DNA from 3 places in the Thauera sp. SDU_THAU2 genome. Region 1 is predicted to be linked to each of the others. Evidence: riboswitches for the same ligand, from Rfam matches in the RefSeq annotation. Region 1 holds a riboswitch; each other region holds the start of a gene.
What was found. A riboswitch is a leader RNA that binds a small molecule or an ion and turns the genes downstream of it on or off. The one in region 1 is predicted to bind cobalamin.

Region 1 (12,637 bases):
GCAGCACGTCGGGGCGGCCGCGGGTGGGGGCGCCGCTCGGGCCCGGCGGCACGAAGCGGCCGGCGAGGCCGCGCGTGAGTTGCAGCAGTTCCTGTTCGCCGCAGGCGTCGAGGCGCGGGCGCAGTTCGTGGTCGATGCGTTCGAGCACGGCGCCGGCGAGCGGCCAGTCGTGGCTTGCCGGCAGGCCTTGTTCCAGCACCTGCAATGCCAGCAGTTCGAGCCGCTCGCGGGTATCGCCGGCGTTGCGCCACAGGCCGTCGCCGAGTTCCGCGAGTACGGCCGGGCGCTGGCCGTGCCAGGGCTGGCCCCAGTCGGAGTCGAGCGGGTTGAAGCCTTCGCTGCACAGGCCGAGGTCGGTCGCCAGCGCGCGGGTCAGGCCTTCCTTGCCGCCGCGGCCGTCGCCGACCGGATGGCGCGCGAGCGCGAGCAGGGTGTCGCGCCGCAGCCGTGCGGTGGGCGAGCGGCCGAAGATGTGCAGGCCGTCGCGGATCTGCGCTTCCTTCAGGTCGCACAGGTAGGCGTCGGTGCGGTTGAGCAGGCGCTGTTCCTCTTCGGCCGTCTTCGGTTCGTCGAAGCCGAGGTCGCGGTGCAGGTCGTGGCGCAGGATGTGGTCGAGGATCTGGCGGCGCAGCAGCTCGGCGCGGCGCGGGTCGAGCATCAGCGCTTCGTAGTATTCGTCGACCTGGCGTTCGAGGTCGCGCGTCGGGCCGTAGCTTTCGGCGCGGGTCAGCGGCGGCATCAGGTGGTCGATGATCACCGCCTGGGCGCGGCGCTTGGCCTGGGTGCCTTCGCCGGGGTCGTTGACGATGAAGGGGTAGAGGTGGGGCAGCGGGCCGAAGGCGACGTCGGGCCAGCATTCGTCCGACAGCGCCACGCTCTTGCCCGGCAGCCATTCGAGGTTGCCGTGCTTGCCGACGTGCACGATGGCGTCGCTGCGCCAGACTTCGCGCAGCCAGCAGTAGAAGGCGAGGTAGTGGTGCGGCGGCACCAGGTCGGGGTCGTGGTAGCTGGCCTGGGCGTCGAGCTCGTAGCCGCGCGCGGGCTGGATGCCGACGAAGACCTGGCCGCAGCGCAGCCCGGCGATCATGAAGCGGCCCTGGCGCGTCATCGGGTCGCCGGCCGGCGGGCCCCAGCGTTCGTTCACCGCGTTGCGCACGGCCTGCGGCAGGCGCTCGAAGAAGGCGAGGTAGGTCTCCATCGCTAGGCTCTGCCGCGCCGGGCGTAAGGCCCACTGCTCGGGATCGTTGGTGATGCCTTCCTTCAACTGCAGCATCAGTGCGTCGCCGTCGGCCGGGATGGCCTCGGTGGCATAGCCCTCGTCGCGCAGGCGTTCGAGGATGGTGATCACCGAGGCCGGGGTGTCGAGGCCGACGCCGTTGCCCAGCCGGCCTTCGCGGCTGGGGTAGTTGGCCAGGATCAGCGCCAGCCGCTTGCCGGCGTTGGGCAGCGCGCGCAGCCGGCACCAGCGCCGCGCCAGCTCGGCGACGAAGGCCATGCGCTCGGGCTGCGGGCGGTATTGCACGACGTCGCACTGGGTCAGTTCGCAGCGGTGCGACAAGCCCTTGAAGCTGACCGCGCGGCTGATGATGCGGCCGTCCACTTCGGGCAGGGCGATGTGCATGGCGATGTCGCGCGGCGCCAGGCCGTGCGGATCGGTCCGCCAGCCTTCCTCGTTGCCGCCGGACAGGATGAGCTGCAGCACCGGGATGTCGTCGACCAGCGCATGGTCGCCGGGATCGTCCAGCGCGGACTGCGAGAACGCGGTGGTGTTGAGGATCAGCGCCACTTCGTGCTCGCGGCACAGCCGGCGCAGGGTGTCGGCGCACAGCGCGTCCTTCAGCGACAGCAGCGCGATCGGCAGCGGGTTCAGGCCGCGCGCGGCCAGCGTGTCGCACAGGTGGGCGAACACCGCGGTGTTGCCGGCCTGCAGGTGGGCGCGGTAGAACAGCACGGCGACGCAGGGTGCGCCGGGCTGCCAGTCCCTTTGCCAGCTTTCCACCGAGCCGAGTTCCTGGCGCGGGTGGAACACCGCCACCGAGGGCAGCGGCCGCGGCGGCGGCATCTGCAAGGGCAGCGCGAAGAACTGCGCGGCGAGGAACTGGTGGAAGGCGCGTGCGTTGGCCGGCCCGCCTTCGCGCAGGTAGCGCCACAGCGTGCGGCAGGTATCGGCATCGACCGTGCTCTTCTGCAGCAGATTGCTGTCTTCGGTGGTGTCGCCGGAGAACATCACCAGCGCGATGCCGCGCGCGCGGCACAGTTCGCCGATGCGCTCGGTGCCGTAGGGCCAGTAGCTCTCGCCGCCGAGGTGGTCGATGACGATGACGCGGGCATGCTGCAGCACGTCGTCGAGGTAGAGGTCGACCGAAGCCGGCTGGCGCAGGTGCAGCAGGTTGGCCAGCCGCAGGCTCGGAAAACCTTCGATGCCCTCGCTCGCGGCCGGCCAGGCGGCGGCGAGCAGCGCCAGCGTGGTGTCGGCGGCGCTGAGGATGACGATGTCGGCCGGATCCTGCGCGATGCGCGTGATGACCGAGGCGTCGTCGACGAAGCCGCCGGGCTGGGCCGCGAGCAGGTGCATCAGGCGGCTCCGGCGGGGGCGTCGGCAGCGATGGCGGCCGCGTTCAGGGCGTCGCGCAGGGTGTTGGCATCGAGGTCTTCGCCGATCAGCACCAGGTGGGTGCGCGGCGTCTCGTCGGCCAGCCAGCGGCGGTCGAAGTAGCTGTCGAAGCGGCGGCCGACGCCATGTACCACCAGGCGCATCGGCTTGCCGGGCAGGGCGACGAAGCCCTTGACGCGGTAGATGGCGTTTTCGGCGGTGAGCGTGTGCAGGATCTCGAGCAGGCGCTCGCGCTCGACCAGCGGCAGATCGATCACCACCGAGTCGAAGGCGTCGTGATCGTGGTCATGCTCCTCGCCTTCCTCGTGATCGTGGTGGCTCTGGCGCAGGTGGATGTTCTCTTCCGAGGCGGCGCCGAGGCCGAGCACGATGCCGAGGTCGATGCGGCCCTGGTCGGCGGCGACGATCTTCACCTCGGGCGGCAGCTCCTCGCGCACCAGGGCTTCGACGCGGGCGCGGGCCTCGGCGTCGGCGAGGTCGGTCTTGGACAGCACGACCAGATCGGCGGCCGACAACTGGTCCTCGAACAGCTCGTGCAGCGGCGATTCGTGGTCCAGGTTGGGATCGGCGCGGCGCTGGGCATCGACCGCCGGCGGATTGGCGGCGAACTGGCCGGACGCGGCGGCGGGCACGTCGACCACGGTGACGACCGCATCCACCGTGCAGGCGTTGCGGATCTCGGGCCAGTTGAAGGCCTGCACCAGCGGCTTGGGCAGGGCCAGGCCGGACGTCTCGATCAGGATGTGGTCGATCTCGCCACGGCGCGCGATCAGTTCGCGCATCACCGGGTAGAACTCTTCCTGCACGGTGCAGCACAGGCAGCCGTTGGCCAGCTCGAACAGTTCGCCCGGACGTTCCTGGCCGTCCTCGTCGCAGCCGATGCCGCAGCCGCGCAGGATGTCGCCGTCGATGCCGAGCTCGCCGAACTCATTGACGATCACGGCGATGCGGCGGCCCTCGGCGTTGTTCAGGATGTGGCGCAGCAGCGTGGTCTTGCCGCTGCCGAGGAAGCCGGTGACGATGGTGGCGGGGATTCTGGCCTGGACGGACATGGAGTTTCTCCTGGAAGGTCGGGAATTCAGCGGCTGGGGGATGCGAACGCGCTTGCGGGCGGAGCAGCCGTTCCGGCATGCGAATCTTTGCTGGAGGGTGCAGGCGCCGATGCGCCCACATCGTTCTCAGGTGCTTGTGCCGCGCCTTCGGGCCGGCAGCGCCAGGGTACGACGTAGGGCTGGCGTTCGTGCTCGCCCAGCATTGCCTGCACCTGGTACACGCGCTGCAGGTTGGCGGCGGTGAGCACGGTGCGCGGGGCGCCGCAGGCCACGGCGCGGCCGTGGTCCATCAGCAGCACGCGGTGGCAGAAGCGGCTGGCCAGCGTCAAGTCGTGCAGCACCACCATCACCGTGCGGCCGAGCGCGCACTGCTCGCGCAGCAGTTCCATCACGCTCAGCTGGTGGAAGGGGTCGAGCGCCGCGACCGGCTCGTCGGCCAGCAGCAGCGGCGCATCGACGGCCAGGGCGCGTGCCAGCCGGGCGCGGGCGCGTTCACCGCCGGACAATTGATCGAGCCGGCGCTCGGCCAGCGCTTCCAGCCGCATCTGGGCCATCGCCCGGGTGACGGCCTCGTCGCCGTCCGGTGCCGCGCGCCAGCGTGGGCGGTGTGGCAGGCGGCCGAGGGCGACGAAGTCGCGCACCGTCAGCGGCCAGGCGGCATGGTCGCCCTGGGCGAGATAGGCCAGCCGGGTGGCGCGCTGGCGCGGCGACAGCGCGGCCAGCGGTGTGCCGTCGAGCCGGATCGCGCCCTGGTGCGGCAGCAACTGCGCCACCGCCCGCAGCAGGCTGCTCTTGCCGGCGCCGTTGGGGCCGATCAGGCCGAACAGTTCGCCCTGGCCGATTTCGGTCGAGACGCCGTCGACCAGGGTCGCGCTGCCGCGGCGCACGAAGAGGGATTCGATGAGCAGCCGCGTCATGCCCGCCCCAGCCGTTCGCGCAGCACCAGCACGAAGAAGAAGGGCGCGCCGATCAATGCCGTGACCACGCCCAGCATCAGTTCGAAGCCGCCGCTGACCAGGCGCAGCACGACGTCGGCGGCCAGCAGCAGCACCGCGCCGCCGAGTGCGCTCGACACCAGCAGGCGCGCCGGGTGGTAGCCCACGGCGCGGCGCAGCATGTGCGGCACCACCAGGCCGACGAAGCCGATCGCGCCGGTCACGGCGACGCTGGCGCCGACGCACAGCGCGGTGCCGACGACCACCTGCGCGCGCAGGCGGGCGAGATTGACGCCCATGCTGGCGGCTTCGTCCTCGCCCACCGACAGCGCGTCGAGGTCGCGCCCGCAGGCGGCCAGCAGGGCGAGGCCGGTGAGCACGAAAGGCAGGCACAGGCGGATGTCGTCGAAGCTGCGATCGGCCAGCGAACCGAGCAGCCACAGCACGATGTCCTGGACGTCGGTCGGGTTGGGGGCGAGGTTGATCGCCAGCGAAGTCAGCGCGCCGGCCAGCGAGGACAGCGCCACGCCGGCCAGGATCAGCGTCAGGTTGCCGGTGCCGCGGCGGGCGATGCGGTACAGCACCAGCGTCGCCAGGCCGGCGCAGCTCATCGCCGCAGCCGGCAGCAGCCAGGGCGTCAACTGGGCGAGGCCGAAGTACAGGCACAGCACTGCGCCCAGGCTGGCGCTGGAGCTGATGCCGAGCAGGCCCGGCTCGGCGAGCGGATTGCGCAGCAGGCCCTGCAGCGCCGCGCCCGACATGCCGAGCGAAGCGCCGACCAGGATCGCCAGCAGCACGCGCGGCAGGCGGATCTCGGCGACGATGGCATGCTGGCGGGCCAGCGCTTCGGACGCGCCATCGCCGACCGGCAGCAGCGCGGCGGCGACGTCGGTCAGCGCCAGTTGCACCGGGCCGATGCCGAGCGAAACCAGCGCGAGCGCAAGCAGGGCCAGCGCGAGCAGGCCGTTGAGCGGCAGCGCGTGTTGGCCGGTGCGCGGCAGCGGTGTACGGGATGTGGCTTGGCCGGCCGTCATTGTGGCACCTGTGTCGGTGAGGCTGTGATTTGCTGCCTGCCGTTCGTCGTTTCCCCCTCGACCCCTCCGCCGCTTGGGGAGAGGGGCGCCTGGCTCAGGGACAACTGGGCCGGCGGGCTCAGGCGGGCCAATTGTGCGGCGATGTCTTCGGCGGCCTCGATGAGCTGCCAGTTGCTGCAGCCCCAGTCGTTGCCGTCCATGCGGACCACCGGGCGTTCGGCGAGCAGCGTCCGCATCAGCGGATGGCGGGCGAAGCCGGAGCGGGCATACGCGGTGTCGTTGAGCATGCTGCTGACGACGAAGACATCGGGCGGGTCGGTCACCACGTCCTCCAGCGCGACCCGGCCCCAGCCGCGGCGGCCGGATTCGGTCGCGTGGTTGCGCACGCTGGCGGCCTGGAACACCGCGTCGACATAGGTGCCGGCGCCGGCAGTGCCGCCGTTGGGGCGCAGGTAGAGCGCGCGGGCCGGATGCGTGATCGCCTGCAGGTGGGCGATGCGGGCCTGGACGTTCGCCACCAGCGCCTCGCCGGCGGCGCTGCGGCCGAGCCGGCCGGCGATCTGCCGGGTGCTGGCGAAGATGCCGTCCCAGTCGGTGGGGTAGGGCACGGTGACGATCTCGATGCCGTGGCGCTCGAACAGCGCGGCCTGGTGGCGTGCCTGCCAGCGCCGCGACGCCAGCACGACATCGGGGCGCAGGGCCAGCACTTCCTCGGCGCTGCCGTCGTTGACGGGATGGCGGCGAGCCTGTTCGTACATGTCGGTACGACGCGGGTCCTGGCTCTTGCGCGACACCGAGACGATCTGCGCCGGGTCGGCGAGGCCGAGCACCAGCATGTCGGCGCACAGGTTGGTCGACATCACGCGCGGCAGCGCCGTGCCGGACGCAGCGAAGGCGAAAGTGCCGGGCAGCAGGGCCAGCAGCGCGGCGAGCAGGCGCACGGCCATCTCAGCTGCCGGCGCCGGGCGCTTGCACCGTGCCGGCCCTGAAGGCGTGGGAAAAAGAGAGGTCGTGGCGCGTGTTGTCCTGGTCCATGGCTGCGGCTGTGGCGACGATCGGCCTGGGGACGGAGAACGGAAGGCCAAAGCCGGGACGGCAGGCCAGACGGCGATCGCCCGCACCCCGGGGCAGTGACCTTCAATCGACCAGGCCGGTCTTCTGGCTCTCCTTCGTCCGGATGTCCGCGGCCTTCCCGGGCATGGCCCAGTGGCAGGGGGCGGAATCCGTCAGGACTACAGCAGCGGGGGCTGCGCCGGAATGGCCGCTGGAGGCGGTATCACCGGACTTCCCGTTTCACCCTGTCCGCGACGGCGTGACAGGGCACCTGGATCGAATGCGCGCGAAGCTTAAGTGAGGGCCCGGGGGTTTGGCAAGCCGCGAGTCGGGTGGGAGCGGGCCGGCACGCGTGCTTGTGCCGGCCCGGCGCTTCAGGTTCAGCGGTTGCCGTTGCCGGGCTTGGCGGAGAACAAGGCTGCGCGCGGCGCGGCGGGACGGCTGGCGCGGGCTCGATTGCCATCGACGTCCGCGCGGCGGTTGTCGACGGCGCGGTTGCCGTTGGCTTCACCGCGGCGCGACGCATGGGAAACACGATTGCCGTCCACATCGGGGCGCGAGGGCTGCATGCGGTTGCCGTTGATCTCGCGTGGCTCGCTGCTGCGCGGTGCGCGGTTGCCGTCGGCCTCGCCGCGGCGCGGCTGCGAGCGGCTGCCCGATTTGCCCTGGCCGGTGCCGCGTCCGCCGGCGTTGGCACGATCGCCGCGTGGTGCGCCGGACTGGGCGCCATTGCGGCCCTGGCCGGGACGGCCGCCGCCACGGCGCTGCAAGGGTTCGCGCTGGTGGTCGGCGTCATGGGCGGCTTCGGCGCCGGCGCTGGGCACGAAGTCCTCGGCCACGGCACGGTCGATGCGGCGCTTGATCAGGCGCTCGATCGCGGTCAGCAGCTTGATCTCTTCGTCATCGACCAGCGAGATGGCGTTGCCGGCGGCGCCGGCGCGGCCGGTGCGGCCGATGCGGTGCACATAGTCTTCCGGCACGTTGGGCAGCTCGAAGTTGACCACCTGCGGCAACTGGTCGATGTCGAGGCCGCGTGCGGCGATGTCGGTCGCCACCAGCACCGGCAGCGAGCCGTCCTTGAACTGCGCCAGTGCCCGCGTGCGCGCCGCCTGGCTCTTGTTGCCGTGGATCGCGGCGGCGGCGATGCCGTGCTTGGTGAGGTATTCGGCCAGCTTGTTGGCGCCATGCTTGGTGCGGGTGAACACCAGCGCCTGGAACCACTGCTTTTCCTTGATCAGGTGGGCGAGCAGTTCGCGCTTCTGCTTCTGGCCGATCATGTAGACCGCCTGGTCGACGCGTTCGGCGGTGGTGTTGCGCGGCGCGACTTCGACCGTGGCCGGATCGTGCAGCAGGCCGTGGGCCAGTTCGCGGATCTCGTCCGAGAACGTGGCCGAGAACAGCAGGTTCTGGCGCTTCTTCGGCAGCAGCGCGAGTACCTTGCGGATGTCGCGGATGAAGCCCATGTCGAGCATGCGGTCGGCTTCGTCCAGCACCAGGATCTCGACGCCGGACAGGTCCACGGTTTTCTGCCCGACGTGGTCGAGCAGGCGGCCGGGCGTGGCGACCAGGATGTCCACGCGCTTTTTCAGCGCGCCGATCTGCGGATTGATGTTGACGCCGCCGAACATCACCAGCGAAGTCAGCGGCAGGTGCTTGCCGTAGGTCTTGACCGATTCCTCGACCTGCGCGGCGAGTTCGCGCGTCGGCGTCAGGATCAGGCAGCGCGGGCGGCCGGGCGGGTGCGGGTGGGCGTGGGTCTGCGACAGCATGTGCAGCAGCGGCAGCGTGAAACCGGCGGTCTTGCCGGTGCCGGTCTGGGCGGCGGCGAGCAGGTCGCCGCCGGCGAGTACTTGCGGAATGGCCTGGGCCTGGATCGGCGTCGGCGAGGTATAGCCCGCTTCGCCGATGGCGCGCAGGATGGGTTCGGCCAGCCCGAGGCTGGCGAAAGTGACGACTTCGGAATTCATTCGATGGTTTCCGGCGCCAGTCCGTCGCGCATTCGTGGCGACACCAATCCGGACTGGCGGGAGAGATCCGCGGCAGGGGCCGGCCGGATCGTTGCAGGAATCGCCGCGATCGATCGGTCAAGCCACGGCGAGTCGGCACTATAGAGGCTATGCGGGCTCGATGCGAGCTTTTTGTGCACAGCAGCGAAAAGATGGGTATATCTCGGGCAGCATCGCAGCTGTGCCCGAATCGATGCCCAGGCTTGCGAGCGGTCCAGCCGGCAGCCGTCGCTGCCTGGCTCCTAACACATCACGCAAAAGTCCTGCTGCAGAGCAAAAAACAAATTATGTAAGAAAAATATGTTGCAAGATGAAAATCCATTCGTAATAATCCATAAGGCATAATCGAAAGGCATGAAGGAGCGCCAGTGCTCGTGCGCAGGAAGAGGCATGGAGCGGGCGCCGCGTTTGCCCGGGCGGTGGAAGGTGGGGCACGGTGCCGGAAGCCCGGTCGTGCCAGTGAGAACCCTGTGTGGAATGCGTTAAAGTTCCCGGTTCAGAATGGTGCTCTATGTTCTCAGGTACTCCGTTTCTCATGAGATCGCCCGCTTCCGGCAAAAGGCTGTTCGTATTGCGCGCACGCCTCGCCCGGCGCCTGACCTTGCTCGCCCTGGCCGGTTTTGCCGGGGGCATGCTGCTGCTCGCCGTCCTGGTCGGCGGGGTGGTGCATGCGCTGGCCTGCAGCTGGGATGCGGTCGTCAGCGGCCATCCCTTCGCCAGCGGCTTGTGGAGCCTGTGCGCAGTGCTGTTGTCGCTGTGCAGCGCCGCGGTCGCCGACGTTCTGTTCAGCGCACCGCCCCGGCCGCAGGGCATCTGCCTGACACGCGAGACGGCCGGGGGGTTGTTTGCGCTGCTCGATACCATGGCCGCGCGGCTGGGCATCGAGCCGATCCAGCACGTGTTCATCACCGACGACATGAACGCGCACATCCACCAGCGGCCTGCCTGGGGCGTGGCCGGGCCGCTGAGCACCTGCCTGATGATCGGCCTGCCGCTTGCGCACAGCCTGTCGCCGGCACAGTTCACCGCGGTACTGGCTCATGAGCTGGGGCATCTTTCGGCCCAGCGGCGCGGCTGGGCCGGCGTCGCCGGGGCATTGCGCGCGTGGTGGGCGCGGACCCTGGATCGTGCGAGCACCGGGTTTGCCTGCATCGCGCCGTGGCTGGACGAGAAGTCGGTCGGCTTCTGCGTCCAGATGCTGCGCCTGGCGCGCATCGAGGAGTTCGAGGCGGATGCCATTGCGGCCGAGCTCGTCGGCCATGACCTGATGGGCGAGGCACTGGTCGAAGTCAGCCTCAAGTCGCATTTCCTGGAACACGATTTCTGGCCGCAGATCGAGGCCTACAACGCCAGCCGCGCGCGGCCGGCATTATGGCCGTTCCGCGACATGGCGCTCGGCGTGGAGGCGGGCTTCATGCGCACGGTGTCCGACCATGCGGTGGCGGTCGAGGAGAGCCTGGACGAGCGCTACGCCTTCCATCCGTCCCTGCAGCAGCGTTTGAGCGCGCTGCGCGTGCCTTGCCGGGTGCCCGCAGGCGAAGGGACTTCGGCCGCCGTGCATTTCCTCGCGCCGGTGCTGCCGCGCCTGGCGATGTCCTTCGACCGCGCCTGGTGGCGGGCGTGGCGCAAGAACAGGCGCAGGCGCTACGAGATGTTCGAAGGCTGAGAGGAGCGCCTCGCAGGCCGGAAGCGCCGCGGCCGCGATGCCAGGCCCGACGCTCATCGGCCCGACGCCGGACCGCCCAGAACACGGCCGATGAAAGCTCTCTGGTCGCACGGCCATGGCTTGGCCCGGGCACGATTCGACTGCGCCCCTCCCCCGATGCTTCCGACGCCCGCCTGAGCAGGCCTTTTCCCGTTTCATGGTCTATGGTCAGACGAGAAGCCGGCGCAGATGCAGCTCCGGCAGACTTCGCACGGCCGCTGCAGAGCGGATGAGGGAGGAGGGCATGGCGAAACCCGGCGACTCGCGCTCCGTGTTCCTGGATCTCTTCCGGATCCGCTTTCCGATCGGTGCGATCGCATCGATCCTCCACCGGGTCTCCGGCGTCCTGCTTTTCCTCGCCCTGCCGCCGCTGGCACTCGGGCTGGACATGTCGCTGCGTGGCGAGGCGCAGTTCGAGGCCCTGCGCAGCTTGCTGCCGGCACCGTGGCGGATCGTGCTCGGCACGATCCTGGCGTGGGCAGCAACGCACCACCTGCTCGCCGGCATCCGCCACCTGCTGATGGACGTCGGTGTCGGCAGCGCGCTCGGTACGGCACGTGCCAGTGCCCGCGCAGTGCTGGCGATTGCGCTGCTCGCCGCCCTGTTCGCTGCCTGGCGGGGGCTGTCATGAGACTGTTCCGCGGCCAGAGCGCCTGGCTGATGCAGCGCATCAGCGCGCTGCTGGTGCTGATCCTGCTCGCGGCCGGCGGCCTGGCGCTGCTGTCCGGCCCGCCGCTCGAGTATGCGCATTGGCACGCTTTCGCCACCGGCCTTCACGGCGGCCCGTTGATCATGCTGCTGTTCGCTGCGCTGTGCGCGCACGCCTGGGTCGGCATGCGCGACATCGTGCTCGACTACATCCACCCCCGCGCCCCGCGCCTGGTCGTGCTGACGCTGCTTGCGCTCATCCTGTTCGCGGTGCTCGTGCGCGTGCTGCTGACGCTCGCCACCCATTTCGCCCCGCTCGCCTGACCACTGCCGGCAAGGCCCGCGCGGAGGAGACGACATGAAGCTCTCGATCTACCGCTTCAACCCGGAAACCGGCGACAGGCCACGCATGCAGGCCTACGAGATCGAAGCCGAGGCCGGCGACAAGAAACTGCTCGACCTGCTGATGCGCCTGCGCACGGTCGACGACAGCCTGGCCTTCCGCCGCTCCTGTCGCGAGGGCGTATGCGGCTCCGACGCGATGAACATCAACGGCCGCAACGGCCTCGCCTGCCTGACCGCACTGGACGGGCTGGCCGAGCCGGTGGTGCTGCGCCCCTTGCCCGGCTTCCCGGTGATCCGCGATCTGATCGTGGACATGACGCAGTTTTTCGCCCACTACCATTCGATCAGGCCCTACCTGATGGCCGACGGCCTGCCGCCCGAGCGCGAGCGGCTGCAGACGCCCGAACAGCGCGCCCGCCTCGACGGCCTCTACGAATGCATCCTGTGCGCCTGCTGCAGCGCCTTCTGTCCGTCCTACTGGTGGAACCCCGACAAGTTCGTCGGCCCTGCCGGGTTGCTGCAGGCCTATCGCTTCATCGCCGACAGCCGCGACACCGCCACGGCCGAGCGCCTGGATTACCTCGACGACGTCTACCGCCTGTACCGCTGCCGCACGATCATGAACTGCACCGAAGTCTGCCCGAAGGGCCTGAGCCCCTCGCACGCGATCGAGCGCATCCGCCTGGCGCTGCTGCAGCGTTCGTTCTGAGTTCCTGCGTCCGCCGGAAGCGGTCGGCAAGACCCGCGCGCATGCGGTTCAGAAAGCGTTCTGCTCGGCTTCCAGATAGGCCAGGCTGACGTACTTGCCGATGTTCGATTCGAAGCCCGCGGTATCGGCGGCGCGGCCGGCGACGCGGGGGTCTTTCAACACCGCCTCGCGAGCGCTGTCGGCGCCGCGGCCGTCTTCGACCGCTTTCAGGCAGTTTTCGTAGATGCCCTCGAACATCGCACGGTTCCAGTTCAGCACCTCGGCGCCGGGGTGGCCGTGGCCGGGCACCCAGATGCGCGAGGGCGCGTTCCTTTCCAGTTCGTCGTAGAAGCGGAAGGTGCCGACGTAGGAGCCGTCGTCCATGTTGGCGATGCGGCGGTCCATGGCGATGTCGCCGACATGGGTCAGGCCGTCCTGCACGACTTCGACGCAGATGTCGCCCGGCGTGTGGGCCGTGCCGTAGTGGTGGATGCGCAGCGTGACGTCGCCGAAGTCGAATTCGGCGCCGTGCTCGACGGTGCGCGTGGGCGGCACGA
Region 2 (5,838 bases), 2.3 Mb from region 1:
AGGCGAGCCAGCGGGAAACACATCAAAAAACCCGCAAGGCTTGCGGCTCTGCGGGTTTCGTGAGTACTTCGGGACTGCTGCCCGGGTAGTCTTGGGCAAAATTGCCTCTGCCCTTACTCCGGTCGCATCTGCGGAAAGAGGATGACGTCGCGGATCGACGGCGAGTCGGTCAGCAGCATCACCAGGCGGTCGATGCCGATGCCGCAGCCGCCGGTCGGCGGCAGGCCGTATTCGAGCGCGCGGATGTAGTCGGCGTCGAAGTACATGGCTTCCTCGTCGCCGGCTTCCTTGGCCTCGACCTGGGCACGGAAGCGTGCGGCCTGGTCTTCGGGGTCGTTCAGCTCGGAGAAGCCGTTGGCGATTTCGCGGCCGACGATGAAGAGCTCGAAGCGTTCGGTGATCTCGGGGTCGCTGTCCGAGGCGCGGGCCAGCGGCGAGACTTCGACCGGGTAGTCGATGATGAAGGTCGGCTCCCACAGCTGGCTTTCGGCGCAGGCTTCGAACAGCTGCAGCTGCAGGCTGCCGAGGCCGCCCGGCTTGACCTTCTCGCCGAAGGCGACGATCTGCTGCCTGACCCATTCGGCGTCGGCCAGCTGTACCTCGGTGAACTCCGGGTGGTACTTGCGGATGGCCTGGACGATGGTCAGGCGGTGGAAGGGCTTGGACAGGTCCAGTTCGCGGCCCTGGTAGACGAAGCTCTCGGCGCCCAGCGCCTCGCGCGCGGCCTGGCGGATCAGGCCTTCGGTGAAGTCCATCAGCGTGCGGTAGTTCGCGTACGCCTCGTAGAACTCCATCATCGTGAATTCGGGGTTGTGGCGCGGGCTGAGGCCTTCGTTGCGGAAGTTGCGGTTGACCTCGAACACCTTCTCGAAGCCGCCCACCACCAGGCGCTTCAGGTAGAGCTCGGGCGCGATGCGCAGGAACAGCTCCATGTCGAGCGCATTGTGGTGGGTGACGAAGGGCTTGGCCGCGGCGCCGCCGGGAATGGGGTGCATCATCGGCGTCTCGACTTCGAGGAAGCCGTGGCCGGTCATGTAGTTGCGGATCGACTGCACGATGCGGCTGCGCGCGGCGAAGGTGAAGCGCGACTGCTCGCTGACGATCAGGTCGACGTAACGCTGGCGGTACTTCTGCTCGACGTCGGTGAGGCCGTGGAACTTGTCCGGCAGCGGGCGCAGGCTCTTGGTCAGCAGGCGGATCTCGCCGGCCTTGACCGACAGCTCGCCGGTCTTGGTCTTGAACACGGTGCCGATGCAGCCGACGATGTCGCCGATGTCCCAGGTCTTGAACTGGGCGTAGACGTCCTCGCCGACGCCGTCGCGCTGCACGTAGAGCTGGATGCGGCCCGACAGATCCTGGATGGTGACGAAGCTCGCCTTGCCCATCACCCGCTTGAGCATGATGCGGCCGGCCACCCTGACTTCCACCGGCAGCGCTTCCAGCGCCTCGGCTTCCTTGTCGCCGTACAGCTCGGCGAGCTTGCCGGCGGTGTTCTCGCGCGAGAAGTCGTTGGGGAAGGCGCGGCCGCTGCTGCGCCAGGCGGCGAGCTTGTCGCGGCGCTCGGCGATCAGGTGATTCTCGTCCTGCGGCGGGGTGTTCGTCTGGTCGGACATGTTTTCGGTTCGGGAGATGAGGATGCGTGGGCACCGGCAAGGCGCCGGCGACAAAGGCGTGATTGTCGCAGGCCGGCGCAGGCAGGGCAATTGCGAGGCCGCGGCCGGCACGGATGGGAACGGCGGGAGGGCGGCCGGGAGGGCAGGCAGTGACGCGGCGCTCGCAGGTCGGTGGCCGTTTATTTGCCAAAAATGAGATTTATGTCCTTGTTTCTATCCCCATTGTGGGGAATATTCCGTCAAAAAATACTGCGCGCTGCATCGAAATCTGTTCTCAAGTGCAGGTGCGCAGAACCGATAGAGGGGCTCGGAGATAGTTGATGAACACGAATTTCTAGCTCGGGAACCACACCAAATGAGCACGTTGAGACAGCTGTACGAGACTGTCGAGAAGACCTTCTGGAACACGCTGACCAAGAAGCTGTGCAGCTTCCTGCTGTTGTTCTTTTTCAATCTGGGCTATCTGGCCGTGCAGGCCTGGCAGACCTCGGAGATCGGCCGCGCGCTGGCCGACGGCAGCATCGCGCCGGAGTTCGCGGCGCGCATCCTCGGTGCGCTCGAGGCCGGGCAATGGGTGATGATCGTCATCAGCGCCGTGGCGCTGGCCTGCATCCTCGGCCAGATCGCCTACCTGCGCCACCTGATCGTGCGCCCGATCCGCGGCATGATCGGCATCTTCGAGGAGATCGGCCGCGGCGAAGGCGACTTCTCGCGCGACCTGCCGCTCATCACCCACGACGAGTTCCGCGAGCTGGCCTGCAGCTACAACCGCTTTGCCGAAAAGATGCGCCACATCATCGGCGAAGTGCGCACCACCAGCGTTGGCATCGCGCGCGAGGCGGTGCAGGTCAAGCTGCGCGTCGAGGCCGCGGCCAGGCACGCGCGGGAGCAGGGGCAGATGACCACGGCGGTGTTCGATGCCAGCAGCGCATCCACTGCCGCCATCGAGCAGGTGTCGCAGAGCGCGCGGCAGATTGCCGAGTCCACCGCCGACAACCTGCGCATCGCACGCGGTTCGCTGCGCGAGATGCAGGACATCGCCGGCAAGATCAATTCGGTCAGCAACAAGGTGACCGAATTCAATCGCACGGTGGACGACTTGTCGCAGCGCTCCGAGAGCGTGAAGCAGATTGCCGTGCTGATCCGCGAGATTGCCGACCAGACCAATCTGCTGGCGCTCAATGCGGCAATCGAGGCCGCGCGGGCGGGCGAGGCCGGGCGCGGCTTCGCCGTGGTGGCCGACGAGGTGCGCAAGCTGGCCGAGCGGGTCAACAACGCGACCGCCGAGATTGTCGGCAACATCAACGGCATGCTCGAACTGGTGTCGGAGACGCGCAGCGAGAACGAGGTGATCAATGCCGACGTGCTGCAGACGCGCGAAGTCGTCGACCGGTCGGCAACCCAGTTCGGCCACATGGTGGGCGAGTTCGAGGCGACCGGAAGGCAGCTCGAGCAGATCGCCACGGCGATGGGTTCGCTGGCGGACACCAATGTCAGCGTGCATGAGAAGGTCAGTGCCATCAACGCCTTGTCGCACTCCGTCGCCGGACAGATGGATGAGAGCGAGCGGGGCACGGAACAGCTCGCCAAGGCGACCGAAGGCGTGCAGGAACTGGTGTCGCGCTTCAAGACCGGGCGCGGCGCCTTCGACCAGATCGTCGAACAGACGCGCCGCTTCCGCGACGAGGTGCAGGGACAGCTCGAACAGATGGCCGCCGGCCGCATCGACATCTTCGAGCGGCGCTACCAGCCCATTCCCGGCACCAATCCGCCGAAGTACCGTGTGGCATGGGGCGAGGAGTTCGTCCGCCGCTGCCAGGCCTTGCTCGACGACAGCCTGGCCTCGATCCGCGGCGGCGTATTCGCCGTTGCGGTCAATGCAGACAGCTACCTGCCGGCGCACAACGCCAAATTCTCCCGGCCGCTGACCGGCAACTACGAACAGGATCTGGTGGGCAACCGTACCTGCCGCAAGTTCGAAAGCCCGTCCGAGCTGCGCGCCGCGCGCAATACCGAACCCTTGCTGCTGCAAACCTACCGCCGTGACACCGGCGAGATCCTGTGCGACATCGCCATGCCGATCATGGCCGCTGGCCGCCACTGGGGCAACGTGCGCATCGGCGTGCCGGCCGAGAGCTTGCTCGGCAACTGAACTGCCGGCGGGCATTGCGCGGGGTGCGCATTGCCCGCGGGACCGCTGCGGGCGTATAGTGCGGCCCGCATCGATCGGGAGCTTTCGCGGGCATTCGCGCGCGGAGCGAAACAGGAAGTCCGGTGAAGCGGGGGGCGTGCCTGCCCATTTTTTTCCGCCATTCCGGCGCAGTCCCCGCTGCTGTGAGCCGGACGGTGCCGCCATTTCGGCCACTGGAGCGTGCTGCTTCGGGAAGGCGGCGGCAACCGGATGAAGGCGAGCCAGAAGACCGACCCGTTCGACGAGACAGGTGAATGCCCCGGGGTGCGGGCGGACTGCCGATCGGTCGCGCGGGCCTTGCCTGCGCCTTGCTCCGGCTGCTTTCGAGCGGCTTTGCTGCGCATTCACCGTCGTCATTCTTCCCCCTCCGGTTCCGACAGAGACGAGATGGAGGCCGGACCGATGGAAGAGGACAAGAAGCAGAGCCACAACGCGCGCATGCAGCGCAAGAAGGAAGTCGTCGATGCCGCCATCGAACGGGCGCAGGAGGAGCGCGGCATCGTCATCCTGATCACCGGCAACGGCAAGGGCAAGACCACTTCGGCCTTCGGCACCCTGTATCGCGCACTCGGCCACGGCCAGCGCGCCGGCGTGGTGCAGTTCATCAAGGGCACGCACGCCACCGGCGAAGTCATCTTCCTGCAGAAGCAGGGGCTGGACAGCGCGGTCCAGTACCACGCCATGGCCACCGGCTTCACCTGGAACACGCAGAACTGGGACGCCGACAAGCGCGCCGCCGACGAAGCCTGGGCGCAGGCCAGCCGCATGCTGGCCGACCCCGCGCTCGACCTGGTGCTGCTCGACGAGCTGACCTACATGCTCAAGTACAACTACCTCGACACCGAGCAGGTGCTCGCCGCGATCCGCGCCCGCCCGCCGCGCCAGACCGTCATCGTCACCGGCCGCGCGGCCAAGCCGGAATTGGCCGAGCTGGCCGACACGGTCAGCGAGATCGCCGACCGCAAGCACGCCTTCAAGGCGGGCGTGAAGGCGCAGGCGGGTATCGACTTCTGAGCTGGCCAGCCGTCAGTTGGATGGCGCCAGCCGTGCCTCCAGCCAGCCGCGCAGGCTGTTGATGAAGGCCCAGCCCTGCACGCGCGGCAGATCCTGCACGCGCACCACGGCTTCAGTCACGCGGCCTTGACGCAGCGCGATGGCGCGGCCGACGCCGGGCAGCAGGCCGCAGGCGAGGGGAGGCGTGACCCAGCGGCCGTGGATCAGCATGGCGAGGTTGCCGAAAGTGGATTCGGTGATCTCGCCGGCCTCGTTGTAGAGCACGGTGTCGAACACGCCCGAGCCCGCTGCGGGCGCGAAGGCGGCGTAGTGCGCGCGGCGGGTGGTCTTGTGGCGGCTGAATTCGCTGTGTGCCTGGAGGAAGGGGTGGGCGGCCAGCGCCAGCAGTACCGGTTCCGGCGTGGGTGCGAGAGCGGCGGCTTCGGTGCGGAGTGCGCCCTGCGCATTCAGCAGCAGGCGCACGCGCCAGGCGTCCTGGCCGCGCGTGCGTACGAGCTCGTCGAGGCAGGCGTCGATGCGCGATTCATCCCAGGGGTAGCCGAAGTGCGCGGCGGCGGCCCGCATGCGGGCGACATGCTCGCTGCGATGGCGCAACTCGCCGTCATGCAGGCCCAGGGTTTCCAGCAAGTCGAAGGGTGCGCTGGCGCGTTCGACGAAGGCACGCTTGGCGGCCCATTCCGCCCATTCGTCGCCGGCGCTGGCGCCCCAGACGATGCCGCTGCCGATGCCGCAGCGGGCAGCGCTGCCTTTCATTTCGATGCTGCGGATCGGCACGTTGAAGGTGGCGGCGATGCCGCGCCGGCCGTCGGGCGAAACGTGGGGACGAACCACGCCGACGGCGCCGCAGTAGACGCCTCGCGGCCCGCCTTCGAGGGCGCGGATCATGCGCATTGCCTCAACCTTGGGCGCACCGGTGACCGAGCCGCAGGGAAACAGCGCGGCGAACACGTCGGCGAGCCGCGTGCCGGTCCGGGTGCGCGCCACCACGTCGGAAGTCATCTGCCACACGGTGGGCAGGGC
Region 3 (12,637 bases), 2.3 Mb from region 1:
GGTGTGCCAATCGACCACTGCTGCACGGCCCTCCGGTTCGCCGTTCCTGGGCAGCGGGACGTCGTGGATGGCGAACCAGGCCAGCGGCCCGTCCGCTGCATGCGCGCTCAGCGCCACGTCGAACGCGGGTGCGGCCTCGTAGCGCAGATAACCCAGCGCCCACGCACCGGCGCGGGCAGCAGTCTCGACCGCATCGAGCAGTGGGCGCACCTCGTCCAGGCTGTGCGCGGCCAGTATCGCGCGAGGTTGGCCGAAGGCATGGCGCAGGCGCGGCGCGCTGCTGTCGCGGGGATCGGTGAAGTCGATGAAGCTGGTCACGGCGAAGGTGCTGGGGCTCGTCAGGATGTCAGGCCTGCATTTTGCACGCTGGGCGTGCTCGGGGTGTGCTATAAGCCCGCGCAATCGCTCTTCCGTGCATTCCACATGAATCAAGCCCTTCCCGGCACCGTTGCCGACAGCGACCTGCCGTCGCGCCGTCTGCTGCTTTCCACCCAACTGGTCTTCAACATCGGCTTCTATGCCATCGTGCCCTTCCTGGCCCTGCACATGAGCCAGAACCTGGCGCTGGCGGGCTGGATGGTGGGCCTGGTGCTGGGGGTGCGGACCTTCTCGCAGCAGGGCATGTTCTTCATCGGCGGCACGCTGGCCGAGCGTTACGGCTGCCGCACGCTGATCCTGTGCGGCTGCGTGGTGCGCATCGCCGGCTATCTGTGCTTCGCCGCTGCCGATTCGGCGGCGATGCTGCTGCTCGGCGCCTGCCTCACCGGCATCGGCGGCGCGCTGTTCTCGCCCTGCATGGAGGCGCTGGCGGCGCGCATCGATGCGCAGCCTGACGGCAAGGGGCGCAACATCTTCGCCCAGTTCGCGGTGTATGGCGAAGTGGGCGCGGTGGCGGGGCCGCTGCTCGGCAGCCTGCTGTTCGACATCGGCTTCATGCAGATGGCGCTGGTCAGTGCCGGCGTGTTCCTGCTGGCGCTGCTGGTGCTGTGGTCGCGGCTGCCGGCGCTGAAGCCGGCTGCGCCGGGGGCGGGCGGCTGGGGTTGGCGCGAGCTGTTCGCCAACCGTCCTTTCCTGCTGTTCATGCTGTTCTACAGCAGCTATCTGCTGAGCTATAACCAGATGTACCTGGGCCTGCCGGTGGAGCTGGAGCGTTCGCAGGGCGGCGCGCGCGACATGGCCTGGCTGTTCGCGCTGGCCTCGGTGCTGGTGGTGAGCTGCCAGATGCCGCTGGCGGCGCTGTGCAAGCGCCTGCCGCCGCGGCTGCCGCTGGTGCTGGGTTTTGCGCTGCTGGCGGCGGCTTTCGTCAATCTGGCGCTGTGGTCGGCCATCCCGCCGCTGGCCGGCATCTGGCGCTTGCTGCCGGCAGTGCTGACGGTGGTATTGCTGACGGCCGGCCAGATGTGTGCGGTGCCGGTGGCGATGGCGCTGGTGCCGGTCTTCGCCCGCCGGCGCCTGCTGCCGGTGCATTACGGTGCGCTGGCCTCGGCCGGCGGGCTGATGGTGCTGTTCGGCAACATGCTGCTGGGCAAGCTGTTCGCCGGGATACCGGCCGAGCCGGGCGCCGGTGTGCTGGCCTGGAGCGTGGCGGCGGCCTTTCCGGCCTCGAGTACGCTGTATTTCGCCTTTGCCCGGGCCGCACTGCCCCGCCCGGCATGACGCCAGCACAGGACAGGACGATGATGCAATGCGCCAAATGCTCGGGCTATAATCGCGCCGCACCGGTTTCCGCAAGGAATTAATTGGGAATCCGCAAGGGCCGCATGGCCCCAAACGGAACTGCCCCCGCAACTGTAGGCGCCGAGCCTGCTCCACGATGCCACTGGCTTGCCCGGGAAGGCTGGAGCGAGGCGACGAAGCGCGAGTCAGGAGACCTGCCGGCCGCATCGTTGACCATAGACCGGCGGGGTGTCCGGGAAGGGCAATCCCGCGACGGCCTCGGCCTGTCCTCATCCGGGATGTGCTTTCCATGCTGCACACCGCCATGTATACGCCCAATTGGAGATCGCATCCATGGCACTGCCCAGCCTCGAAGTTTCCCGCCTTGCCGTTCTGTTCGCCGGCCTCGGCCTGTCCGCCGCCGCCTTCGCCGCGCCGACCCAGTACCCGCTCACCGTCGAGAACTGCGGCCAGCAACTGAAGTTCGCCAAGGCGCCGACCAAGGCCGTGACCATCGGCCAGGGCGGTACGGAAGCCTTCTACGCGCTGGGCCTGGGCGACAAGCTGGTCGGCACCTCGCTGTGGTTCAACTCGGTATCGCCGGAATTCGCCGAACAGAATGCCAAGGTCGAGCGCCTGGCCGACAACGACCCGAGCTTCGAGGCGGTGCTCGGCAAGCGTCCCGAACTGGTTGCCGTGCAGTTCGAGTGGATGGTCGGCCCGCAAGGCGTGGTCGGCACCCGCGAGCAGTTCCATGACGTGAACATCCCGACCTACATCCTGCCGTCCGACTGCGAAGGCAAGGACAACCTGGTCGGCGCCGACGGCACCCGCCTGCAGCCTTTCGACATCGCCAGTGTTTACAAGGGCGTGCAGCAGCTCGCGCAGATCTTCGACGTGCAGGCGCGCGGCGAAGAGCTGGTGAACAGCTACAAGGCCCGTGTCGCCGCTGCCCAGGAAAAGGCGCGCGCGAACGGTGCGGACAAGCTGTCGGCGGTGTTCTGGTTCTCCAGCGCCGACCTCGAGATCGACCCCTATGTGGCTGGCCGCAAGGGCGTCGCCGACTACATGCTGGCCTCGCTGGGCATCCGCAACGTCATCGAGTCCAACGAGGAATGGCCGACCGTGGGCTGGGAAACCATCGCCAAGGCCAACCCGGACATCCTGATCATCGCGCGCATGGATCGCCGCCGCTTCCCGGCCGACGACCATGAGAAGAAGCTCGAATTCCTCAAGTCCGACCCGGTGACGCGCAACATGGAAGCGGTCAAGCACAAGCGCATCGTCATCATGGACGCCGATGCCATGCAGGCCAGCACCCGCATGGTCGCCGGCATCGAGCAACTGGCCGAGGAAGCCGCCAGGATCAAGCGATGAGCCGTGCCGGCCATTCCCTGGTCGTGCCCGTTTTCGGGCACGGCCTGTGGGTTGTTCCGCTGCTGTGCCTGGCGGTGGCCGCCGGCGTGGCGATCGGCGAGACGCCGATCAGCCTGCCGGTGATCGGCCAGGTGCTGGCGAACAAGCTGTGGGAGGCCGGTTATGTGCTCGACCCGATCGACGAGGGCATCGTCTGGAACTACCGCCTGACGCGCACCATCGTCGCCGCCGCCTGTGGCGCGGGGCTGGCTATTTCGGGCCTGATCCTGCAGTCGCTGCTGCGCAACCCGCTGGCCGAACCCTATCTGCTGGGCATCTCGGCCGGTGCGTCGACCGGTGCGGTGCTGGTCACGCTCGCCGGCATCGGCGCCGGCGCGATCTCGCTGTCGATGGGCGCTTTCGTCGGTGCCATCGCCGCCTTCCTGCTGGTGGCGATGCTGGCGCATTCGGCGCGCGGTGGCACCGGTGGCGGCCAGATCATCCTCGCCGGCATCGCCGGCTCGCAGCTGTTCAATGCGCTCACCGCCTTCCTGATCACCAAGTCGGCGAGCGCCGAGCAGGCGCGCGGCATCATGTTCTGGCTACTGGGCAATCTCAGCGGCGTGCGCTGGCATTCGGTCACGCTGGCGGTGCCGGTGGTGCTGGTCGGCCTGCTGGTCTGCATCTGGCATCGCCGTTCGCTGGACGCCTTCACCTTCGGCGCCGACTCGGCCGCCAGCCTCGGCATTCCGGTGCGGCAGGTGCGCCTGGTGCTGATCGGCTGTGCGGCGCTGGTGACGGCGGTGATGGTGTCGATCGTCGGTTCGATCGGCTTCGTCGGCCTGGTCATTCCGCACGCGGTGCGCCTGCTGGTGGGCGTGCGCCATGCCCGCCTGGTGCCGCTCAGCGCCTTGGCCGGAGCCTTGTTCCTGATCGCCGCCGACGTGCTGTCGCGCACGCTGATCAAGGGCCAGGTGCTGCCGATCGGTGTCATCACCGCGCTTGTCGGTGCGCCGGTGTTCGCGCTGATCCTGATCCGCGGAGGGCGCCGCTGATGGGCATGTCGACGGCCCGCCCGCCGGTGCTGGCGTGCGAGAACCTGAGCTATGCGGTGGGGGAGACCTGGCTGCTGCGCGACGTCGGCTTCAGCGTGCACGAGGGCGAGAACCTCGGCATCGTCGGCCCCAATGGCTCGGGCAAGTCCACGCTCATCAAACTGCTGACCGGCATCCACAAGCCGGCCAGCGGCGTGGTGCGCCTGCTCGGCCAACCATTGGCGAAGATGCGCCGCCGCGACATCGCCCAACTGCTGGCGGTGGTCGAGCAGCACGCCGAGACGGGCGATGCCATCCAGGTGCGGGATGCGGTCGAGCTGGGGCGCACGCCCTGGTTGTCGGCGCTGGCGCCGTGGACCCGGGAGGACGAACGCATCGTCCTCGAAGCGATGCGCGACGTCGCCATCGAGCACCTGCAGAACCGCATCTGGCACAGCCTGTCCGGCGGCGAGCGCCAGCGCGTGCATATCGCCCGCGCACTGGCGCAGCGGCCGACCGTGCTGGTGCTGGACGAGCCGACCAACCACCTCGACATCCAGCATCAGCTCTCGCTGCTCAAGCTGGTCCATACCCTGCCGGTGACCACGGTCGCGGCGCTGCACGACCTCAACCAGGCCCTCGGCTGCGACCGCCTGGCGGTGATGGAGCGCGGACAGATGGTTGCGCTCGGCGCGCCGCACGAGGTGCTGACGCCCGAACGCCTGCGCACCACCTTCGGCGTGCAGGGCCACTGGCTGACCGATCCGCTGGACGGCGCACGCGTGCTGCGCTTGCGCCAGCTTTCAAGCCCGAAATCCAGAGAAGGAAATACCGTTCATGCTCAATAAACTGCTCTGCGCGCTCGCGCTGTGTGCGCTGCTTCCCGCGACGGCCGCGGCCGAAGTGCACGAGATCAAGATGCTCAACCGTGGCGATGCCGGCCCGATGATCTACGAGCCGGACTTCGTGCGCGTCGCGCCCGGCGACACCGTCAAGTTCCTCGCCACCCATCGCACCCACAACGCCGCGTCCATCCCCGGCATGCTGCCGGAAGGGGCGGCGCCCTTCAAAGGCAAGATCGACGAGGAAATCGAACTGAAGCTGGATGTTCCCGGCTACTACGGCGTGCAGTGCATTCCGCACATCGGCATGGGCATGGTGATGCTGATCCAGGTCGGCGAGCCGGAATCGCCGATGTCGGCACTGCCGGCGAGCCTGCCGAAACGGGCTGCCGAGCGCTTCAACACGATCATCGAGCGGGAAGCGCTCATGAAATGAGAATGTTCGAGCTACTCAAGTTGGATTGATCGGCAGATAGATTTGGTAAATGAGAGTGGATATCATTTGCGTTGCCAGGGAAAGTGGGCTGCTATAGACTCCGCCCAACTTCAACCCGCTGTCCTTGGAAATCACTCGCCATGATGAATCTCAAGCACCTGGCCAAAAGCCTGCTCGTCTCTGCCTGCATCAGTGCATCGGCATTTGCCGCTCATGCCGAAGTCAAGACCCTGACCGACATCAGCGGCCAGCAGGTCACGCTCGACCTGCCCGCCAAGCGCGTGGCGCTGGGCTTCTATTTCGAAGACTACATGGCCGTGGCCGGCGAGCAGGGCTGGACCAAGGTGGTCGGCATCTCGAAGGAAGCCTGGAAGGGCTGGCGGCCGACGAGCTGGAAGCTCTACACCGACCACATGCCTGCCATCGACGAACTGCCCGACATGGGCGAGGTCGAGATCATGACTTTCTCGGTGGAGAAGGTCATCGAACTCAAGCCCGACGTGCTGGTGCTGGCCGAATGGCAGGTGCTGGGCCTGGGCAGCGACGTGGACCAGATCAAGGAAGCCGGCATCCCCATCGTGGTGGTGGATTACAACGCGCAGAAGCTGGAGAACCACCTGAAGAGCACCGAGCTGTTCGGCGAGATTGCCGGTCAACCCGATCGCGCCGCCGCGATCAACAAGGACTACAAGGACGCGATCGACGACATCAACGCCCGCCTGGCCAAGGCCGGCCTGCCCAAGCCCAAGGCCTATGCCGAATTCGGCAACAAGGGTCCGGGCGAAGTCGGCTTCACCTACGGCAAGAACATGTGGGGCGGCATGATCGAACAGGCCGGCGGCATCAACATCGCCAAGCCCTTCGTCGAATGGTGGGGGCCGATCAACCCCGAGCAGATCCTGGCTTCGATGCCGGACGTGGTGTTCATCACCGGTACGGAAGGCGGCAACCTGTCCAAGACGTCCACCGCGATGCGCATCGGCCAGGGCGTGGACCGCAAGGAATCGGCCGAGCGCCTGGCCGGCTACACCAAGCGGCCGGGCTGGGACGCGCTGCCGGCGGTCAAGAACAAGCGCCTGCATGCGCTGTACCAGGGCGCGTCGCGCACCCAGGCCGACTACACGATGGTGCAGTACATCGCCAAGGCGCTGTACCCCGAAGTGTTCGCCGACCTGAACCCGGAGCAGAACTACATCGACTTCTACAAGAAGTACCTGCCGGTGGTGCCGCAGGGCACTTTTGCCACCAACCTGGACGGGCAGTAAGCACGATCGGCCGTGACGCAGGGCTTTTGCCCTGCGTCACGGCCATGGAGTTTCCATGCAACTTTCCGCTCAACTGGAGTCGGCACAGCTGACACACCGCCGCCGCGAACGCCGCCGTGGCGGCTTTTTGCTTGTGTTCGCGGTGCTCTGTCTGTTCACGCTGGTGCTGGATATCGCCACCGGCCCGTCGATGATCGGTCTGGTCGACGTCGTGCAGACCCTGCTCAATGTGGACGAGGCCGACAGCTCCACCCGCGCCATCGTCATGAACATGCGGCTGCCGATCGCAGCGATGGCGCTGGTCGTTGGAGCGTCGCTGGCGCTGGGCGGTGCCGAGATGCAGACCCTGCTGAACAACCCGATGGCCAGCCCTTACACGCTGGGCCTGGCGGCGGCATCGGGTTTCGGTGCGGCGCTGACGCTGTATTTCGACGGTTTCGGCCTGCCGACCCTGATCGCCGTGCCGCTGGGCGGTTTCGTCTTCTGCATGCTGGCGGCGGGGCTGCTGTTCGTGCTGGCTTCGGTGCGCGGCATCAGCACCTATGTGCTGGTGCTGGCAGGCATCTCGCTGCTGTTCCTGTTCCAGGCGCTGCTGAGCCTGCTGCAATACATCGCTTCACCGGAGCTCAGCCAGCAGATCACCTTCTGGCTGTTCGGCAGCCTGCTGAAAAGCCACTGGTACAGCGTGGCCTGCGTGGCCGGGGTGCTGGCGGTCTGCACCGTGCTGCTGATGCGCGACGCCTGGAAGCTGACCGCCTTGCGCATGGGCGAGGAGCGCGCCGCGAGCCTGGGTGTGAACGTGCGCTGGCTGCGGCTGAAGACGCTGGCGCTGGTGTCGCTGATCACCGCCACGGCGATCGGCTTCGTCGGCGTGATCGGCTTCATCGGCCTGGTGGCGCCGCACATCGCCCGCATGCTGGTGGGCGAGGATCAGCGCTACTACATCCCGCTGTCGATGCTGTGCGGCGCCTGCCTGCTGTCGGCTTCGTCGGTGCTGTCCAAGACCATCCTGCCGGGGGCAATTTTCCCGATCGGCATCGTCACCGCGCTGATCGGCGTGCCCTTCTTCTTCGTGCTGATCCTGCAGAGCCTGCGCAAACATGCTTGATATCACTGACGCCACCGTGCTGAGGGGCAAGGACACCATTCTCGAAGGCATTTCCCTGCAACTGCATCCGGGGCGGCTGTACGCCATCATCGGCCCCAACGGCGCCGGCAAGTCCACCCTGCTGAAGATGGTCACGGGACAGTTGCAGCAAGTGAGGGGGCAGGTGCGTCACGGCAATGTGCAGAAAGACCATTCCCGCCTGACGCAGTGGCAGGCCGCGATGGCCTACATGCCGCAGGACATCAACCTGGACGTGGATCTGAGTGCGGTGGAAGTGGTGCTGCTCGGACGCCTGACCAACCTCGGCATGCACATCAGCGACGAACTGCTGCAGCAGGCGCTGGCCGCCCTGCAGACCGTCGGCCTGCTGCATCTGGCCAACCGCTCGGTTGCCCGCCTGAGCGGCGGACAGCGCCAGATGGTGCTGTTCGCCCAGTTGCTGATGCGGCAAAGCCCGCTGATGCTGCTCGACGAGCCGGTCAGCGCGCTGGATCTGAGGCATCAGGTGCAGTTGCTCGACATCCTGCTGGCGCAGACGCGCCAGCGCAACTGCATCACCCTGACCGTGCTGCACGACCTGAACCTGGTGGCGCAGTACGCGGACGAGGCCATCGTCATCGCCGAGCGCGGCGTCCAGGCGCAAGGTGCGCCGAACGAAGTAATGAGCGCCGGCTTCCTGGAGCGCATCTACGGCATCCGCACTGACGTCGTCACCGGCTGCGATGGCCTGCCGCGCATCACGCCGCTCCGCGGCGCGTTCGGCGGTGCCGCTGGCAGGGCCGTGGAAGCTGCGTGTCAGCCCGCCTGATCCGTGCCTCGAGACCGTTTTCCTTTGTTAACTCACTCGACTCATCAACCATGAAAACTAGAAACTGGATGGCTGCCGTAGCCTGCATCGCAGCTACGACCCTGGCCCCCCAAGCCTGGGGGGCCGATCACGTCGTGGAAATGCTCGACATCGACGATGCCGGTGCCACGATGGCCTTCAAGCCGATGTACCTCACGGTTCAGCCGGGCGATACGGTCACCTTCAAGCCGACGCACAAGACCCATTTCGTCAAGCTGATGACCGCGCCTGCCGGCGTGAAGAAATTCACCAGCCAGGAAGACGAGGAATACACCGTCACCTTCGACAAGCCCGGCATGTATTTCTACGTCTGCCCGCCGCACATGATGATGGCGATGATCGGCGCGATCCAGGTCGGTGAAGGCGAGGAAATGCAATCGCAGGTGCCCGCCGCCGTGAAGTCGGTGCAGGGCCTGCGCGGGCGCATGATGACCAACGCCAACCGCGCCGACGAGCTCATCGGCCTGATGGAGGCGGCGAAGTGAAATCCATCAAGAACACCCCTCTGGCGCTCTGCGCACTTGTCTCCGCGCTGGCGGTTTCCATGCAGGCCCATGCCGGCGCCCAGGACGAGGCCAAGGGCTTCGTCGAAGGTGCCAGCCTGAAGATGCAGAACCGCCTGCTGTACGAGCGGCTCAACTATCAGCACGGCGACACCACGCGCGTGGTGAAGGGGCCGCGCTCGGACAAGGCCGAAGAAATCGGCTACGGCCTGATGCTCAACTTCGAATCGGGTTACACGCAGGGCACGGTCGGCTTCGGCGTCGATGCGCATGCCTATGGCGGGCTGAATCTGGGTGCGGATCCGGATACCGTGCGCAGCAATCCGCGCTATCTCGCGCGGGACGACGACGACCTGAAGGACGCCTTCGGCCGCGCCGGTGCAGTGGTGAAGCTGCGGTTTTCCAATACCGAGCTGAAGTACGGCGAAATGCGCACCAAGAATCCGATCTTCCACTCGTCGGATACCCGCCTGCTGCCCGAAACCAACCGCGGCTGGCTGCTGAGCAGCAACGAGATCAAGAACCTGTCGCTGCAGGCCGGCCGCTTCACCCAGTGGGCCGACCGCAATTCGCGCAAGAACGGCGGCGAACTGCTGGCCAACTACTCGGGTGTCAACGGCAATTCCTTCAGCTTCGCCGGTGGCAACTGGACCACGCCGGTCGCGGGGCTGAGCCTGTCCGGCTACTACGGCCGCTATGAGGACGTGTGGAACACCGCCTATCTGGGCGGCTTCTACAAGATGGCGCTGGCCGACAAGCAGTCACTGTCGTTCAGCCTGAACCTTTACCGCAACGCCGACACCGGCAAGGCCAAGGCCGGCAAGGTGGACAACACCACCTGGAGCCTGATGAGCACTTATGCCTTCGGCGTGCACAAGCTGGGGCTGGGGTACCAGAAGGTGGATGGCGATACGCCGTTCGACTACGTCAACCGCGGCTCGATCTGGCTGGAAAACGCCATGCAGATCTCCGACTTCAATGCTCCGAACGAGGCATCCTGGCAACTGAAGTATGACGTCGATCTCGGCCAGATGGTCACGCCGGGCCTGACGGCAGGCGTGGCCTACACGCGGGGTTCCGACATCGACTACCGTCGCATGAACAGCGTCTACACCAATTTCCTCGGTGCGCCGGGCTCGGGCGGCAAGCACTGGGAACGCGACATGATCGTTCGCTACACGGTGCAGGAAGGCAAGGCCAAGGGCCTGGCCCTGCAATTGCGCTACAGCGTTCATCGCGCCAACAAGGCCCAGGGCGAACTGAGCGTGGATCAGATCCGCCTGGTGGCGGAAATGCCGCTGAGCATTTTCTGATCGGTGGTGCAGCCGGCCTGGCGATGGGCCGGCTGCACCCCCAGGCCATACGGCCGCACACCTTGCCGGCCGCAGCTGCATGCCGCTTGCTAGCGCATGCGACCGTCGGACAGCTTGCCCGGCAACTGCCCAAGGCGTTCGGCGAACCAGCCGATGCGCTCGGTGTGGCGGACGTCGAATGCCGGTACGTAAGGCTTGATGTCCAGCACCGGCGTGCCATCGACCATGTCGTTGCCTTCGAACGACAGCCGCGCACCATCGATCCCTGCGAGCCGCACGATCGACAGGCCGATCCGGTTCGGGCGGCTCGGCGCCCGCGTCGCGAACACGCCATGGCTGGCGTCGTCGAGGAAGGGCACCACTTCCAGCGGTTCGTCCGTCCCGAGATGAAGGCGGGTGAGCAGGATGATGTACTCGAATTCCGCCAGATCCTTGAGGCCGGCAACGAATTCGGCGAAGACCTCGATTTCTCCCTTCACCTCCGGCACACCGGCCGTCTGGATCGGAACGCCTTCCTTCGACGTGAACGGGCTCAGAACCCGGCCGATGGGGCGCATACGGATGAAGTCGGAATCATTCATGGATTTTCGGGCCTTGCACAGTTAGCAAAGAGACGGCGCTACATAGTGCATCATGAAGCGCCTTATGAGGTTCGCTTCAGTCCTCCTTGCCACCCGGCATGAACTGCTCGAATACCTGCTGGCCGGTGAGCTTGTGCGTCTCGTTCCTGAAGTCGTAGAACGGTGGCTTCTCGTCGATGAAGATCTCATTGGTGAGCCGGAATTGAGTGTCCTGGAAAAGCCCGGCTGGTAGGATGTACTCGTTGCTCGGCAGCAGGTGGTAGAACAGGTGCGTTCCGCATGTGGAACAAAAGCCGCGCTCGGCCCAGTCGGATGAGCGATAGGTGGAAGGCGTGTCGCCACTGAACCGGACGCCCGCTCCACAGTGTACGGCGAACATCGGCCCACCCGACCAGCGCCTGCACATGGAGCAGTGGCAAAGTCCCACTTCGGTGTGATCGTCGGCTTCGACTTCGGTGGCACCGCACAAGCATGAACCCTTCATGGCAATCTCCTCGACGTTTGGTTATGGAGGCGATGTTCATTCGGCATCGTTGCGTTCAAGATCCAGTGGCAGACCCTGGCACAAATTACGTCTTTCATGTTCGTTTATCAGGTCTCGTTACCGTTTTCTGACAATGAGATCGAAACGATGCCAGTGATGCGGAACATGCCCGCCATCCCCCTCGATTTCGCGCAGCAGTTCAACCTCCAAGCCGTTACACAAGGCATCGACATCTTCCCTGCGATGGAAACTCATTTCAGGGTGCCCGGCCCAGTCATGCCTGTCGCCAAAGAGGTGGCCGACGAACACTCCGCCGGGCTCGAGCGCTGCGACGATCGAGGCCCAGAAGGACGGAAAACTCGCCGGGGCGCAGAACGGCAAGCTGAGCCCTGCGTGAATGAGCGCGGAGGATGGCAGCTCCCCCAAGTCTTCGAAGCACGAGACAACGGTGACCAGGTTGCCACCGGAACCCTTGGCTGCCAACGCGTCGACACGCCGGATTGCATGTGGCTCCTTGTCGATGGCCAGGACGTTCCAGTGCGCGTTCAGCAACAGCGAGGTCTCGATGCCGGCGCCGCAACCAAGATCGATGGCGTGGCCATTGCCACGGGGCAGAAGCTCAGGACCAAGCGCGCGGCGGAGAAGTGGAGAGACTGCGCGATCCTGGTTGGCTCGATAGAAGGCTTCCCATCCACTCTCTGCATCTCTGGCTGACATCAGGATCGTCCTTTCGTCTTATCGCGTAAGTTGCTGAAGCGGCTCTATTTTCCAGCTTCCGGACTGGTCGATGGGTCGGCCGGCAAGGCCTCGATGGAGCGAAGTATTGACCGCGCGACCGCCTCTCTCTTGTACAGGTCGTCCATCCTGTTGGGAGTATCGATGTTCAGCGCGAAGAACACGGGGCCCGTGGGCCACTCGACCCAGCCTACCCACCAGCCCATGCTGCCTTCCCAGCCCGTTTTCGCGCGCAGTATCCAGTTGCGGCCTGCCTCCACGATCATGAGGTCCTTGACCAGGCGCTGATGTTCCACCCGGAAGGGCAGCTCGTTCCGATAGAGTTTTCTGAGAAACGCGACCTGCTCCTGTGCCGAGATTGCAAGCTCGCCATCTATCCAGTAATCGCCATCCTTGGTCGAAGGATCGGCGTTGCCATAGTCGATTTGCTCGAGATAATGCCTGGCGCGGCTTTCGCCGATCTCCTTGGCAAACAGC

Region 2: linked by a shared signal. The riboswitch ahead of cobO (cob(I)yrinic acid a,c-diamide adenosyltransferase) and the one ahead of AAFL97_RS23520 (ABC transporter substrate-binding protein) in region 1 are both predicted to bind cobalamin.
Region 3: linked by a shared signal. The riboswitch ahead of AAFL97_RS12520 (ABC transporter substrate-binding protein) and the one ahead of AAFL97_RS23520 (ABC transporter substrate-binding protein) in region 1 are both predicted to bind cobalamin.

What each region holds. Positions count from the first base shown of each region.
Region 1 covers NZ_JBBWUN010000003.1:4,665,390-4,678,026, forward strand. The annotation lists gene cobN (cobaltochelatase subunit CobN) at 1-2,575, opposite strand, end outside; gene cobW (cobalamin biosynthesis protein CobW) at 2,575-3,666, opposite strand; gene AAFL97_RS23510 (ABC transporter ATP-binding protein) at 3,693-4,583, opposite strand; gene AAFL97_RS23515 (FecCD family ABC transporter permease) at 4,580-5,635, opposite strand; gene AAFL97_RS23520 (ABC transporter substrate-binding protein) at 5,632-6,582, opposite strand; cobalamin riboswitch at 6,767-6,979, opposite strand; gene AAFL97_RS23525 (DEAD/DEAH box helicase) at 7,069-8,655, opposite strand; gene AAFL97_RS23530 (M48 family metallopeptidase) at 9,230-10,360, shown strand; gene sdhC (succinate dehydrogenase, cytochrome b556 subunit) at 10,644-11,030, shown strand; gene sdhD (succinate dehydrogenase, hydrophobic membrane anchor protein) at 11,027-11,371, shown strand; gene AAFL97_RS23545 (succinate dehydrogenase iron-sulfur subunit) at 11,406-12,101, shown strand; gene AAFL97_RS23550 (MBL fold metallo-hydrolase) at 12,150-12,637, opposite strand, start outside.
Region 2 covers NZ_JBBWUN010000003.1:2,374,456-2,380,293, reverse strand. The annotation lists gene lysS (lysine--tRNA ligase) at 114-1,613, opposite strand; gene AAFL97_RS12540 (methyl-accepting chemotaxis protein) at 1,969-3,765, shown strand; cobalamin riboswitch at 3,825-4,056, shown strand; gene cobO (cob(I)yrinic acid a,c-diamide adenosyltransferase) at 4,207-4,818, shown strand; gene AAFL97_RS12530 (chorismate-binding protein) at 4,831-5,838, opposite strand, start outside.
Region 3 covers NZ_JBBWUN010000003.1:2,361,366-2,374,002, reverse strand. The annotation lists gene AAFL97_RS12530 (chorismate-binding protein) at 1-318, opposite strand, end outside; gene AAFL97_RS12525 (MFS transporter) at 424-1,656, shown strand; cobalamin riboswitch at 1,703-1,894, shown strand; gene AAFL97_RS12520 (ABC transporter substrate-binding protein) at 2,011-3,033, shown strand; gene AAFL97_RS12515 (FecCD family ABC transporter permease) at 3,030-4,067, shown strand; gene AAFL97_RS12510 (ABC transporter ATP-binding protein) at 4,067-4,894, shown strand; gene AAFL97_RS12505 (pseudoazurin) at 4,884-5,324, shown strand; gene AAFL97_RS12500 (ABC transporter substrate-binding protein) at 5,465-6,589, shown strand; gene AAFL97_RS12495 (FecCD family ABC transporter permease) at 6,645-7,697, shown strand; gene AAFL97_RS12490 (ABC transporter ATP-binding protein) at 7,690-8,505, shown strand; gene AAFL97_RS12485 (plastocyanin/azurin family copper-binding protein) at 8,556-9,029, shown strand; gene AAFL97_RS12480 (OprD family outer membrane porin) at 9,026-10,360, shown strand; gene tsaA (tRNA (N6-threonylcarbamoyladenosine(37)-N6)-methyltransferase TrmO) at 10,450-10,941, opposite strand; gene AAFL97_RS12470 (GFA family protein) at 11,018-11,425, opposite strand; gene AAFL97_RS12465 (class I SAM-dependent methyltransferase) at 11,543-12,142, opposite strand; gene blaOXA (class D beta-lactamase) at 12,187-12,637, opposite strand, start outside.